One region of the Mesosutterella faecium genome, then DNA from elsewhere that is predicted to be linked to it. Evidence: predicted binding sites of a transcription regulator. Region 1 holds the regulator's gene; each other region holds the start of a gene.
The links. The regulator NrdR, encoded in region 1, represses ribonucleotide reductase genes. The targets are predictions, from matches to a motif close to CACNANATNTNGTG.

Region 1 (4,910 bases):
GCGTCACCGGAAAACCGCTGCGCTGCAAGCTTGGGCTGGATCCGACCGCGCCGGACATCCACCTCGGCCATACGGTGGTGCTCAACAAGCTGCGCCAGCTGCAGGATCTCGGGCACACGGTGATTTTCCTGGTCGGGGACTTCACCGCCTCGATCGGAGATCCTTCGGGGCGCAACGTCACCCGCCCGCCGCTGTCTTTTGAACAGATCAAGGAAAATGCGGAGACTTACCTCGATCAGGCCGGACGCGTGCTGGACCCGGCCAAAACCGAGGTCAGATACAACTCCGAGTGGAGCAACGCGCTGGGGTCCGTGGGGCTCATCAAGCTGGCTTCGCGCTATACGCTCGCCCGGCTGCTGGAGCGTGATGACTTCGCCAAGCGCTTTTCACAGAATCTGCCCATCGCCATGCATGAGCTGCTGTATCCGCTGATGCAGGGGTACGATTCCGTGGCCCTCAAGGCCGACCTGGAGCTTGGCGGGTCGGACCAGCGCTTCAACCTGATCGTGGGCCGCGAGCTTCAGCGCCAGTACGGTCAGGAGCCTCAGTGCATTCTGACGATGCCGCTGCTGGTCGGCCTTGACGGCGTCAACAAGATGAGCAAGTCGAAGCACAATTACATCGGCATCACGGAGTCCGCCGACAGCATGTTCGGCAAGGTGATGTCCATCTCCGATGATCTGATGTGGAACTGGTACGACCTGCTCTCGCTCAAGAGCAACGCTGAGATTGCGAAAATCAAGGATGAATGCCGGCAGGGGAAGCGCAATCCGCGCGACGCCAAGGCTGAGCTCGCCCGCGAGATCGTTGCCCGCTTCCACGGAGAGGAGGCGGCAAAGGCCGCTGATGAGGAATTCTCCAGGCGCTTTAAGGGCGGGGAGATGCCCGATGAAATTCCGGCGGTCACGGTGTCGGCTCCGGACGGATCCCTGACTCTTGGACGGCTGCTGAAAGAGGCGGGACTTGTCGCCTCCACGACGGAGGGGAACCGGAACATCGACCAGGGAGGCGTGAAGGTCAACGGCGAGAAGGTGACTGACAGGACCGTCCGCGCAAAGGCCGGCGAGACGCTCGTCGTCCAGGTCGGAAAGCGCAAGTGGGCGCGCGTCACGGTTCGCTGAGAGCCGGCAGCGGGAGCCGTAGGGATGCTGGCTTTGCTGCAGCGGGTGAATCGCGCCGCCGTGCGGGTGCAGGGCTCGGTGACGGGCAGCTGCAGGTGCGGCCTGCTGGTTTTTTTCTGCGCTGAGCGCGGTGATACTCCGGAGCTCGCTGCAAAGCTGGCACGAAAGACCGCCAGGCTGCGGATCTTTGCAGACGACGCCGGCAAAATGAACCGCAGCCTGCTCGATGTGGGCGGCGAGGCTCTGGTCGTTTCCCAATTCACCCTGGCAGCGGACACCAGCTCGGGGAATCGTCCGAGCTTTGCGCCTGCTGCCGACCCTGAGGACGGGCGGCGGCTGTACGAGCTGTATGTCAAGGCGCTATCCCGCGAGGGCATTCCGTCAGTTCAGACAGGCCGGTTCGGGGCTCATATGGAGGTCGAGCTTTTGAATGACGGCCCGGTCACCCTGATGCTTCAGGCGAAGGCTTAGCCGCAGCAGGATCATCCGCGCCCATGGCGCGGCCCGCCGAGTCCGTATAATCATTGCTGTACGAGACGCGGCCCCGGTCACCGGGGCTGAGTTGTTTTTTTCTGACTTCGGCTTTTTTACAAGAGGCTTTCTACATGTATCAGCCAACAACCCTTGCCGTGAGCGACCCGGAGGTCTGGGCGGCCATCGACGCGGAAAACAAGCGCCAGGAAGACTACATTGAGCTCATCGCGAGCGAAAACTACACTTCTCCTGCAGTCATGCTTGCGCAGGGCTCTCAGCTCACGAACAAATACGCCGAAGGCTATCCCGGCAAGCGTTACTACGGCGGCTGTGAAAACGTCGACGTGGTGGAGCGCATCGCTCAGGAGCGCGCCCGCAAGCTCTTTTGCGAGCCGGCCGGGGTCGAGATGGCGGTGAACGTGCAGCCGCACTCCGGCGCACAGGCCAATATGGCGGTTCTTTTCGCCACGCTCGAGCCGGGCGACTGCTTCATGGGGATGTCGCTGGATGCCGGCGGGCATCTCTCGCACGGCATGCACCTTAATTTCTCCGGCCGGTATTTCCATTGCGTTCCCTACGGGCTGAATGAGAAAGAGGACATCGATTACGAGCAGGTGGAGCGCCTCGCTCAGGAGAACAAGCCCAAGCTCATTATCGCCGGGGCTTCGGCTTTCTCCCTGAAGATCGATTTCAAGCGCTTCGCCGACATCGCCCACAAGGTTGGAGCCCTGCTCATGGTCGACATGGCCCATTACGCGGGCATTATCGCCGCAGGGGTTTATCCGAGCCCCTTCCCGTATGCTGATATTGTCACGACGACCACGCACAAGACGCTGCGCGGGCCCCGCGGCGGCATTATTTTCTGCCGTCCGGAGCTGGAAAAGAAGATTAATTCGGCCGTGTTCCCCGGCATCCAGGGCGGTCCCCTGATGCATGTGATCGCGGCGAAGGCTGTGGCCCTTGGAGAGGCGCTGAAGCCTGAATACCGCCTCTGGGGCGAACAGGTCGTGAAGAACGCCGCGGCGATGGCCGACGAGCTGGTGAAGAAGGGACTGCGCATTGTGTCCGGACGGACGGAAAGCCACGTGATGCTGGTGGACCTCCGCCCGAAGCACATTACGGGGAAGGCCGCCCAGGCTCTGCTGGAGGCCGGGCACATGACCGCCAACAAGAACGCCATTCCCCATGACCCGGAAAAGCCGTTCGTTACCTCCGGCATCCGCCTCGGAACTCCTGCCATGACGACCCGCGGCTTCAAGGAGGCCGAAGTCCGCAAGGTGGCTGACCTGATCGTCACCCTGCTGGACCACCCAGAAGACGCGGCCGTGCTCGAGCAGGTGAAGGCTCAGGTGGCGGAACTGACGCACGCCTTCCCTGTTTATAGGAAATAAGTTCTTTTCACAGGAAGAGGCCGGGGCGGAAACCGCCGCTTCGGGCCTCGCATACGAAAGCGGCAGTTCGATGCAGGGCGGGCGGCCAGGGAAAAGGCGGCGCGCCTTGCTTCGCATCTGCGGCCGTCCCTGCGGTAAAAGCAGGGGGAGTTCTAAAGCATGCGTTGTCCCTTTTGCCACAGCAATGAAACCCAGGTGATAGATTCCCGGTCTTCGGAAGAGGGCTGGGCTATCCGCCGCCGCAGGAAGTGCCCGAACTGCGGCAAGCGCTTTACGACTTATGAAAGGGTGGAGCTCGCCTTGCCGGCCATCATCAAAAAGGGCGGCGCGCGTACGGAGTTTGACGCGAAGAAGCTGCGGGCGTCCATGATGCTGGCCCTGCGCAAGCGTCCGGTGCCTCTCGAGAAAATCGATGAGGCGGTCAGCAGCATCGAGCAGCGCCTGATGGCTCTCGGAGAGCGCGAGGTCAAGAGCGAGAAAGTGGGGCTTTACGTGCTCGATGAGCTGCGGCGGCTCGATTCCGTGGCCTACATCCGGTTCGCCTCGGTTTATTTCAATGTAGAGAAGCCCGAGGCTTTTGTGGAGCTGCTCCGAGAAGCAACCGAGGGCAAGGGAGACAAGCACTGATGGCAGAAGAATCGGATCTGCGCTTCATGCGCATGGCGCTGGAGCTTTCGGCGCGGGGACGCGCGATCGCGCCTCCCAACCCGTCCGTGGGATGCGTGATTGTCAAGAACGGCGTCGTAATCGGCAGAGGCTATACCCAGAAGGCCGGAGGCCATCACGCCGAAATCGAGGCCCTTCAGGATGCGGCAGGCCGCGGCGCGGATGTAGCCGGCGCCACGGTGTACGTCACGCTCGAGCCCTGTTCGCACTACGGCCGCACGCCCCCGTGCGCGAAAGCTCTCATAGATCACCGGGTGGGCCGCGTTGTTGCGGCGATGACCGACCCGAATCCGCTCGTTGCGGGCAAAGGCCTTGCCATGCTCGAAGCCGCAGGCATTCCGACCGAACGCAATGTGCTGCAGAAGGAAGCCTGGGAGAGCAACCGCGGGTTTTTCACGCGCATGACCCGCGGCACGCCCTGGGTGAAGCTGAAGGCCGGGGCTTCCATTGACGGGCGCACGGCGCTTGAAAACGGACAGAGCCAGTGGATTACGGGCGAGGCTTCCAGAGCGGATGTCCAGAGGCTTCGCAGCGAGTCCGGTGCCGTCCTCACGGGTATAGGAACTGTTCTTGCTGATGACTGCCGTCTCACCGTACGGCCGGCGGGCCGGGATCCGGCCAGCGTGCGCCAGCCGCTGCGGGTGGTTGCCGACTCGCAGCTTCGCATGCCGGAGGCGGCCAGAGTGATCGGTGAGGGCGGCTGTCTGGTGGCCTGCGCCTCTGCCGGCGGCATCCGCGCCGCCGCTCTGCGGGCCCGGGGCGCGGAGGTCGTCTCGCTGCCGGGAGCCGACGGGAGAGTGGATCTGCGGAAGCTTTTGGCGGAGCTGGGGCGCCGGGAGGTCAACGATCTTCTCGTGGAGGCGGGCTCCGTGCTCAATGCCGCGCTCCTGCGGGCCGGGCTGGTCGATGAGATCGTCCTTTATGTTTCCCCGATGCTGATCGGGCGCGGGCGCGGCCTGTGGGATCTGGGTCCGTACCAGTCCCTGTCCCAGGCCGAGAAGTGGTCGTATCATTCCGTAGCCCGACTGGGGGAAGATTTACGCATTGATTTGAGGAAAAACTGATGTTTACAGGAATTATTCAGGCAGTTGGCATGGTGCGCGAGCCCGAGAAGCTGGGTGACGGGCTGAGGCTGACCATCGATGCGCCGAAGCTCGGCCTGGATCAGGTTCAGGTTGGAGAGTCCATCGCGGTGAACGGCGCCTGCATGACTGTCGTTGAAAAAGGCGGGGACTGGTTCAAGATCGACGTGTCTGCG
Region 2 (4,910 bases), 1.9 Mb from region 1:
AGAATTTGGAGACCCCGGCCGCGCGCACGGCGCCCTCGCGGTAGAGCGCCTCAAGCGCCCGCCAGGCGCCGTAATGGTCCCCGTAGGGCTGGTGCAGGAGCACGAGGTCGAGGTAGCCCGTGCGCAGCTTATCGAGCGACCTGAGCACCGCGGCGCGGGTTTCCTGCTCGCCGTAGAAGCCGGGCCAGACCTTGGTGGTGAGAAAAAGCTCGCCGCGGGGAATGCCGGAAGCCGCGGCCGCCGCCCCCACGCCTTCCTCGTTGCGGTAGCTCTGCGCGGTGTCAAGGTGCCTGTAGCCCGCCTCGAGCGCTTCGGAGACGAGACGGGCGGTCTCGCGCGGGGGGATCTGGCAGACCCCGTAGCCGATCATCGGCATCCGGGCGCCGGTCCTGAGGGTGACATAGTCCATTTTTGAGTTCCGTAAATTTCAATATTTTGATAGCTGTCTCCGAGCCGAAAACAGCCATTGTTTCTTTTATTCGCTTGAAATTTTATGTATTATTAATAATTAAATACAATATTATTTTTGCAATCAGTATTCAGTTTTTGAATACTAGATGTTCACTCTTTTATAAAAGCCATGCTCGACTACGAAGAAATGCGCTATCTGGTGGAGTTCTCGCGGCTGGGAACCCTCTCGGAGGTGGCGAAGCGCTGCCACATCTCCCAGCCCACGGTGACCCGGGCCATGAAGAAGGCCGAGGAGGAGATCGGGGTGAGCCTCTTCGAGCACCGCAGGAACCGGCTTGACTTGAACGAGAACGGGCGGCTCGCGGCCTCGGAGCTGCAGCAGCTGCTGCAGCAGTGGGACGAGGCCTACCGCAGGGTGCGCGAGTTCGACCGCTCGCACCGCGTGATTTCGATCGGCTCGTGCGCCGCGGTCCAGATCCCGGGGCTCGTCGCGCGGCTCTCCCAGGCCGCGCCCGACGCGCCGATCAGCACCGAGACCGCCGCGGTGCCCGATCTCACCGCGGGGCTCGAGGCCGGCCGCTACCGGCTCGTGGTCCTCCCCTTCCGCCCGAAGGACCCGGAGCTCTACAGCGAAAAGGTGGGCAGCGAGCAGCTCATGCTTCTCGTGCCCCCGGAGCACCGCCTCGCGGGCCGCGCTTCCGTTGCGCTCAAAGACCTCGAAGGCGAGACGATGCTGCTCTACACGCACATCGGCTTCTGGTCGGAGCTCGTGCGGAACAAAATGCCCGGAACCCGCTTCCTGCTGCAGAGCGACCGCAGGACGCTGCTCGACCTCATCGCGCGCACCGGGCTGCCCGCCTTCACCACCGACATCGCCAACCTCTCCCGCAGCCTCGAAGGCCGGGTCTGCGTCCCTTTTTCCGACCCGGAGGCCCGGGCCGACTACTACCTCGTGTGCCGCAGGGACTACTGGCGGCAGCTGCGCCTCTAAGGTCCGGGACCGGCCCGGTGGCCCTAAGGGTTATCACTGATTTTCGGCCCCCGGCCCACATCTTGTTGTCCCGGCGAGGCACCCCCAAAAAGGTTTTCCTTTCTGAACAAAGGCTTTGGCGGGGCCTGCCGAAATTCTGACCACAAGCCTTAAAAACACTAGAACTAGTTTTATGAATGTCTCCGAGCACTAAACCTAGTCAGCGTGTAAAATCCATTTCCCTGCGCGGGCGGCGGAGCCTGAGGAAGCGCCCTCCTCCTAAGGAGGGCGCTTCCTCAGGGCCCATCACCCCGCGTTAAAAATTTCGTCCGTGCGGAAAAATCCCCCGGAAGCATCCCCTCGCGCCTGGCAGCGGGAGCGGTCCCGGAGCCCGGAAAGAGCGGCCTCAGGCGGGCCGCCCCGAGGGGCTGCGGAAAAATCATTGTTGAGGCAGAGAGAAAAAATGGTACAGGTCATCAAGAAAGACGGTTCCCTCGAGAACTTCATCCCCTCGAAAATCTCGGTCGCGGCCAACAAGGCCGCCTTCCGCTGCGACAAGAAGTTCACCGAGCAGCAGCAGGCGCAGATCGTCGAGGCGGTGCTGAAGAAGCTCGGCGGCCGGGACAAGACCACCGTCTCCGACCTGCACGAAATCGTGATCGCGACCCTGGGGTCGCTCGGCTATGTCGACGTCGCGCAGTCCTACGCCGAATACCGCTACTACAAGACCCAGTACGCGAAGACCTTCGAGAAGCTACGCCAGGACGCCGACGACGTGCTGCACCTGGGCGACCGCGAGAACGCGAACTTCGACTCCGCGCTCGTCTCGACGAAGGGCTCGCTCATCAAGGGCTACCTCACGAAGTCCCTCTACAAGCAGTTCTACCTCTCCAAGCAGGAGAAGGCCCTGACCGAGCGCGGCGACATCTACATCCACGACCTCCGGGACATGATCCTGGGGAGCGTGAACTGCTGCCTCTTTGACATCGGCCGCGTCCTCAAGGGGGGCTTCGAGATGTCGAACGTCGAGTACACGGAGCCGAAGTCGGTGCTCTCGGCGCTGCAGGTCGTGGGCGACCTCACGCTCGTGGCGACCGCGCAGCAGTTCGGGGGCTTTACGCTGCCCGAGCTCGACAAGGTGCTGCTGCCCTACACGCTCAAGACCTACCGGAGCGCCCTCGAACGCTACAGGGGGCTGGGGCTCTCCGAGGACAAGTGCCTCGAGCAGGCCGAGAAGGACACCCGCCGCGAGCTCGAGCAGGGCTTCCAGAGCCTCGAGCTCAAGCTGAACACCGTGCCTTCGAGCCGCGGCGACTTCGCCTTCACGACCGTCACCTTCGGGCAGTGGTCGATCACGAAGACCACGCACGAGGAGCGCAAGTGGCTCGAGGCGATCGACGAGACGCTGCTGCGCACGCGCCGCAACGGCCACGGCAAAAACCACCAGCCGGTGGTCTTCCCGAAGCTGGTCTACCTCTACGACGAGAACCAGGTGAAGAACGACGACTCGGGCTACAGCCAGAAGCTCTACGAGGAGGGCATCCGCACCTCCGCGCAGTGCATGTACCCCGACTGGCTCTCGCTCTCCTCGAAGTACGGCACCGTCTCGCACGAGTTCCAGACCCACGGCGAGATCATCAGCCCGATGGGCTGCCGCGCCTACCTCTCGCCCTGGGCGAACGAGAAGGGCGAGTACATCTCGGTCGGCCGCTGCAACATCGGCGCGGTCTCGATCAACTTCCCGCTCATCATCAAGTACACGCAGGTGAACTACCCCGACTCCTGGCGCGAGCGCTTCTGGGTCGAGCTCGACCAGAGGCTCGAGGTGATCCGCGCGTTCCTGAAGAAGCGCTATGACGTGATCCGCCACCAGAAGTGCTCCTCGAACCCGCTCGCCTTCACGCAGGGCGGCTTCTACGAGGGCACGAAGGACCCGGACGACGAGGTGGGAGACCTCGTGCGCTACATGACCGCCTCCTTCGGCGTGGCCGCGCTCGACGAGTCCACGTACCTGTGGACCGGCCGCCGCCTGGTCGAGGACGAGGGGCGCTTTGGCAGCGAGATCCTCAACCACTTGAAGGCCAAGATCGCGCAGTTCAAGAAGGAGGACGGCTACCTCTACGCGATCTACGGGACTCCGGCCGAGAGCTACAGCGGCACGCAGGCGCGCCAGTACGACGCCTACTGCAGGAGCGTCGGGGTCGACAATGTCTTTGCGCACACGAAGCACTACAACAAGGACTACTTCTCGAACTCCTTCCACGCGAACGTGACCGAGGACATCACCCCCTTTGAGAAGCAGGACGCGGAGTTCCGCAACTTCCACCTCTGCGAGGGCGGGCACATCCAGTACGTGCGCCTCGACAACCCCGAGAACACCGAGGCGGTGAAGGCGGTGATCGAGCGCGGCATGGAAGACGGCTTCTACCAGGGCGTGAACTTCGACGCGGCGTACTGCCACGACTGCGGGACGCACTCGACCAACGTGCTCAACGTCTGCCCGCACTGCGGCAGCCGCAACATCACGGTGATCTCGCGCGTGTGCGGCTACCTCGGCTACACGAACGTGAACGGGAAGTCGCGCATGAACGACTCGAAGCGGCTCGAGATCTCGCAGCGCGTCTCGATGTGAGGCGGGCGGGCAGCGCGGGGAGCGGCTTCAAATGAACTACGTGGGCTTCAGCAAATTCGACACCGCCAACGGCCCGGGCGTGCGCGTCTCGCTTTTCGTGGCGGGCTGCACCGTCCGCTGCAAGGGGTGCTTCAATCCCGAGTCCTGGGACTTCCGGGCCGGAAAGCCCTTTACCGGGGAGACGCTCGAAGAGCTGCTCACAGGCCTTCGCAGCCCCTACGTGCGGGGGCTGTCGATCCTGGGCGGCGACCCCTTTGAGAAAGAGAACATGCCGCAGGTCCTCGCGATCGCGCAGGCCGTGCGCCGCGAGTTCGGCACGACTAAGGACATCTGGATCTGGAGCGGGCGCACGCGCGAGGTGCTCGAGCGCGATCCCTCCGCCCGCGCGATCCTGTCCGTGGCCGACGTGCTGGTGGACGGCCCCTTCGTGGAAAAGCTCAAAGTCACCGAAAAGGGGCACTGGTTCGGAAGCACCAACCAGCGGGTGATCAGGTTGCGGCCGGAGGCGGACTGACCGCCCCGCAGCCGAAAGAAGGGCGGCCTTACCTAGCCGCCCTTTCCTTTTCCTTCTTTTCCTCAAAAGCCCCGAAAGCCCGGGGCGCCCGGCCAAAAAAGGCGCCTTCCGCCCCGCCGCCCCCTTCTCAGGCCTTTTTCCGAAACTCGAGCGGAGTCCAGGTCATCGGGTTCACCCACGGGTCCTTGCCGCACACGCTCTTGATCGAGTTGGCGAGCACCCCGCGGAACCACTGCTGGGCCGGGTCCCGGCTGAAGCGGCTGTGCCAGACGATCTTGATGCTGGGCGGGGCCGCGAAAGGCTTGAAGTCCTCGGGAAAGGGGATCGTCTCCAGGTGGAAGAACGCCTTGAACATCTGCTCGGAGGTGAGCGTGCAGGCCACC
Region 3 (4,910 bases), 1.0 Mb from region 1:
CCCTTCCACTTGAGGTATTTGTTCGTGACAAGGACGCGGCAGCCGGAGTCCTGCAGGATGTAGGCCGAGGAGCCCGGGGTGTCGATCGCGTGCAGCGGCACCGGCACGAAGGCGTCGGAGAGCACGCCCTGGTCAAAGCAGATCGCGTCCACGCAGTTCGGCATCAGCATCGCGCAGCGGTCGCCGCGCTCGAGCCCCGCTGCGGCGAAGGCCTCGCGCCAGCGCTGCACCCGCTCGTTCATTTGCTCGTAGTTGAGGCTCACCCAGCGCTTTTCGCGGCTGCTGTACTCCCTGAAGGCTTCGAGCCGGGCGTGGCAGGGGATGTGCTGCGTGAGCAGCTCGGGGAGCGTCTGCACCAGTTCTAGGCTTCTCAGGCGCGCTTCGATAGTGTCAGATGGCTGGTCCAATTTCTTATCCTTTTTTTAATGTCCGGCCTGTCCCAGGCCGCCCTGATCCGGACGGCGGATTGACCGGGCTTGAAGGCATTTTGACATGATTTCGGCGAAGCTGGGGGAACGGAAACTCCCGCGATCCTAGCTCCAGAAGGGGTTGACGCAGGACAAACTCAGGCCAAATTAATTTCAAATATCCCGGAAATTCAATGATTTGAATTTGCCGGGGTATTTATTTTATGGTATCATAGTCTATAATTAATAAAAACATGCTATCGCCATGGATTCTTCTGAAAACGCCTCCGGCAAAATGAACTTTTCCACTTACACGGACAAACAGGGAAGGACCTATGTCTACACCTACCGCAACAAGTGGGATCCAAAGAAACATCAGTCGCGCATTGCGGAGCGGCATCATGTCGGCAGGCTGGATCCGCAGACCCGCCAAGTCCGTGTGGGAAAAGCCTTTCTTGCCCTTCATCCGGAATACGCTGGCAGGGACTGGTACTGGGCTGGAAACTCACTGGTCAGCGCACAGGACGTCGGAGAAGCGGAGCCGCAGGAACCGGCTTCCGATGAAGGCTGGGAGCAGAACGAGACCGTTTCCATGGGCTGCACCTGGGCGGCCCGGGAATACTGCATTCTCCACGGCATCAGGGATGACCTGAAGTCCGTGTTTGGCGCGGATCTTGCTGAAAAGCTCATGGATCTGGCCATCTTCCAGTTCGACGCCGGCCAGGCCATGATGCTCTACAGCGACTGGCTCTCAGGGGTTTATCTGCCGGGGGCCCGGCCTTTGTCCAGCCAGAGAATTTCCGAAGTTCTGGAACAGGTGGACCGCGACAAGCTCAAGGCCTATTTCAAGCTCCGCTTCAAACGCTCTGCCGAGGAAGCCCGGCAGCGCAGCGCCCTGATCAAAGCCTCGCTCAAGCCCGGCAGCTATGTCCCGCCGCAAATGCTGGCCCTGGACAGCACGAGCATCTCCACCTACTCCGAGACGATCAGAGACGCCGCCTACGGTCATGCCAAACAGAACCCGGAACTCAGGCAGGTCAATCTCGCCTTCGTCTGCGACTACGTCACCGGAGAGGCAGTCTTCGCCCACATTTACGAGGGGTCCATCAATGACGCGGCCTCTTTCCGTGAAATCCTTTTTCAGATGCGGGACGAAGGCATTGAACTGGACAAGATGCTCCTTGTCACGGACCGCGGCTACAGCAGCATCATGAACACCCAGAAATCCCTGGAGCTGAACCTGCGGTTCGTCCAGGGCGTGCGGGTCGTCGAGGACTCGGTCAAACGAAAGTTTGACAAACACAGGAAGGATTTTGAAAAACCTGCCTGCCAGTCCGGTCTGCTGGAGGTTGCCGCCGTCACCGCGCCTGACGCCGAATGGCGCTCCAACCGCCAGGACGTCAAGGTTGCCCTCCATCTCTACAGAAACAACATCCGGGCAGCAAAGGAATCTTTTGACCTGCTCAAGGCCATCGAGAAAGCCTTGAAAAAGAAGAATGAAAGGCGTTCTGTCGACAGCCAGGCCTGGCAGGACGTTAAAAATTTTCTGACCTGCACAAAGGATGACTCAGGACGTCCGGTATGGAAGCCTGACTACGAAGCAATCGAAAAGGAAACGCGCTATTACGGCTGCTTTGTCATCCGCACCAATGAGATTGCGGATCCTTTCGCCGCTTTGGAAATTTATCGGGAAAGGAATGTGGTCGAGCAGTCCTTTGACCAGTTTAAAAACGAAATCCACGGCGACAGGATCCGCTCGACGGACAGCACCTACATCGGCCGGCTGTTCATTTACATCCTCGCGCAGACCCTCAGGACCAGGATGTCCTTCAGTGCTAGGGCTCAGACTCAAAGCAATTCTGATCTGAAGCTCCCGGGCAATTCCCTGACCCTCGCACTGGCCAAACTCAGGAACGTCCAGGCCACCAAGCTGAAGACTCACAACAAATGGGTCAGCCAGCAGTTAGCAAAAAAGCATCGTGATTTGTTCACGATGCTTGGTCTGCCCGTTCCTCCCAGGGTTCTTAAAGACTAGAAACCCCGGGAGTTCAGGGGGGAAGAGGATAACGCAACGGCCGCGGCCGGGGGCGGGCGGCCCGCGCAGGGAGCAAAAAAAATGGCCCAAGCCTGAAAAAGGCTTGAGCCTGCAAAAGCATGATCACTTTTGTCTGGCGAAACCGCCAGCCCCTCGAAAGGGATCACGCAGGGAGAAACTCTCAACTGGCCGGCTCCGGAGGCGTTTCCGCACTCCCTGCCGGACGCCTGAAAGTTTAGCCTTGCCTAGATAAAATCAAATAGGTAAAAACACCTACCTTTCATTCCGCAGGGCGCAGGCTGCCCGAATGTAGGTGTTTTCCCTGATGCCTCGGGCACAAATTGTGGGTGCAGAGCGCCCGGAGAGCCTTTATCCGGCCCAAAAATTGGGGTCTGCCTCACCGGGCCGCACCAACGGCGGCGCAGTCGTTTCCCCGCCCGCATGTTATAGTTATCAGACTGTCTTTGCTAACACTATATTTAGATAATAAACGGCAATAAAACACTAAGTATTGTGTTTGAATAGATTAACTCTTCGATTTTAAAAGATAAAATTTTCTCTTAAGGAGCCCTATCCATGGAACAGGTTCAGGAGCCTCTTCACATCATCAAGCGCGACGGAAGCATCCGGAGCTTCGACCCGGACAAGATCGTGATCGCGATCACGAAGGCAGGCAAGGCGACCGGGGAGATCGGCCCCGAGCAGGCCCGGGAGCTCACCGTGCGCGAGGTGATGCCGAGGATCCGCGCCCTGAAGACCCTCACGCCCGACATCGAGCGGGTGCAGGACGCCGTCGAGAAGTCGATTTTCGCGGCCGGGTATTTCGACACGCTGCGCGCCTACATCGTCTACCGCGAGCAGCATGCGAAGAGCCGCAACGCCAAGCACTCCTGGGTGGACGTGGAAAGCTCCATCAATGAGTACCTGAACCATCTGGACTGGCGCGTCAACGCCAACGCGAACCAGGGCTACTCGCTGGGCGGCCTGATCCTCAACGTCTCGGGCAAGGTGATCGCCAACTACTGGCTCAACGCCGTCTATCCCCCGGAGGTGGGCCTCGCGCACCGCAACGGCGACATCCACATCCACGACCTCGACATGCTCTCGGGCTACTGCGCGGGCTGGTCCCTGCGCACGCTGCTGCAGGAGGGCCTCAACGGCGTGCCCGGCAAGGTCGAGGCGGGAGCCCCGAAGCACATCTCGTCGGCCACCGGCCAGATCGTGAATTTCCTGGGCACCATGCAGAACGAGTGGGCGGGCGCGCAGGCGTTCTCCTCCTTCGACACGTATCTCGCCCCGTATGTCCGCAAGGACCATGTGTCCTACGAGGAGCTGCTGCAGTCGATCCAGGAGCTCATCTACAACCTGAACGTTCCCTCGCGCTGGGGCACGCAGACCCCGTTCACCAACCTCACCTTCGACTGGGTCTGCCCGGAGGACCTGCGCGGCCAGCACCCGGTGATCGCGGGCGAGGTTCAGCCCTTCACCTACGGCGAGCTCAAGCCCGAGATGGACATGATCAACCGCGCCTACATCGAGGTCATGATGAAGGGCGATGCGAAGGGGCGCGTCTTCACCTTCCCGATCCCGACCTACAACATCACGAAGGACTTCGACTGGGACAGCCCGAACACGCTGCTGCTGTTCAAGATGACGGCCAAGTACGGGCTGCCTTACTTCCAGAATTTCATCAACTCCGACCTGAAGCCCAACATGATCCGCTCGATGTGCTGCCGCCTGCAGCTCGACCTGCGCGAGCTGCTCAAGCGCGGCAACGGGCTGTTCGGCTCGGCCGAGCAGACCGGATCGGTGGGCGTGGTGACGATCAACACGGCCCGCCTCGGCTACCTCTTCAAGAACGACCGCGAGGGCCTCTACCGGCGGCTTGACCATCTGCTCGAGCTCGCCCGCGACTCGCTCGAAATCAAGCGCAAGGTGATCCAGCGGCACATCGACGCCGGGCTCTTCCCGTACACGAAGCGCTACCTCGGTACGCTGCGCAACCACTTCTCGACGATCGGCGTGAACGGCATGAACGAGATGATCCGCAACTTCACGAACGATCAGCACGACATCACCGATGACTGGGGGCATCAGTTCGCGCTCGACTTCCTGGACCACGTGCGCGAGCGCATGGTGGAGTTCCAGACAGAAACCGGCCACCTCTACAACCTCGAGGCGACGCCGGCCGAGGGCACGACCTACCGCTTCGCCAAGGAGGACCGCAAGCGCTTCCCCGACATCCTGCAGGCCGGCACCCCGGACCACCCCTACTACACGAACAGCTCCCAGCTGCCCGCGGGGTTCACCGACGATCCCTTCCTCGCCCTCGAGATGCAGGACGACCTGCAGAAAAAGTACACGGGCGGCACCGTGCTGCACCTCTACATGAACGAGGCGGTTTCCTCGGCCGAGGCCTGCCGCGACCTCGTGCGCAGGGTGCTCACGAACTTCCGCCTGCCCTACAT

Region 2: the regulator NrdR is predicted to act here: its motif matches at 1,559-1,572, upstream of nrdD (anaerobic ribonucleoside-triphosphate reductase).
Region 3: the regulator NrdR is predicted to act here: its motif matches at 2,945-2,958, upstream of MUN46_RS06430 (ribonucleoside triphosphate reductase).

What each region holds. Positions count from the first base shown of each region.
Region 1 covers NZ_JAKZJU020000001.1:361,731-366,640, reverse strand. The annotation lists gene tyrS (tyrosine--tRNA ligase) at 1-1,121, shown strand, start outside; gene dtd (D-aminoacyl-tRNA deacylase) at 1,146-1,592, shown strand; gene glyA (serine hydroxymethyltransferase) at 1,727-2,986, shown strand; gene nrdR (transcriptional regulator NrdR) at 3,146-3,613, shown strand; gene ribD (bifunctional diaminohydroxyphosphoribosylaminopyrimidine deaminase/5-amino-6-(5-phosphoribosylamino)uracil reductase RibD) at 3,613-4,716, shown strand; gene MUN46_RS01670 (riboflavin synthase) at 4,716-4,910, shown strand, end outside.
Region 2 covers NZ_JAKZJU020000001.1:2,276,370-2,281,279, forward strand. The annotation lists gene MUN46_RS10160 (aldo/keto reductase) at 1-409, opposite strand, end outside; gene MUN46_RS10165 (LysR family transcriptional regulator) at 581-1,402, shown strand; gene nrdD (anaerobic ribonucleoside-triphosphate reductase) at 1,845-4,013, shown strand; gene nrdG (anaerobic ribonucleoside-triphosphate reductase activating protein) at 4,045-4,527, shown strand; gene MUN46_RS10180 (LysR family transcriptional regulator) at 4,655-4,910, opposite strand, start outside.
Region 3 covers NZ_JAKZJU020000001.1:1,370,830-1,375,739, forward strand. The annotation lists gene MUN46_RS06420 (AMP-dependent synthetase/ligase) at 1-407, opposite strand, end outside; gene MUN46_RS06425 (IS1634 family transposase) at 673-2,442, shown strand; gene MUN46_RS06430 (ribonucleoside triphosphate reductase) at 3,019-4,910, shown strand, end outside.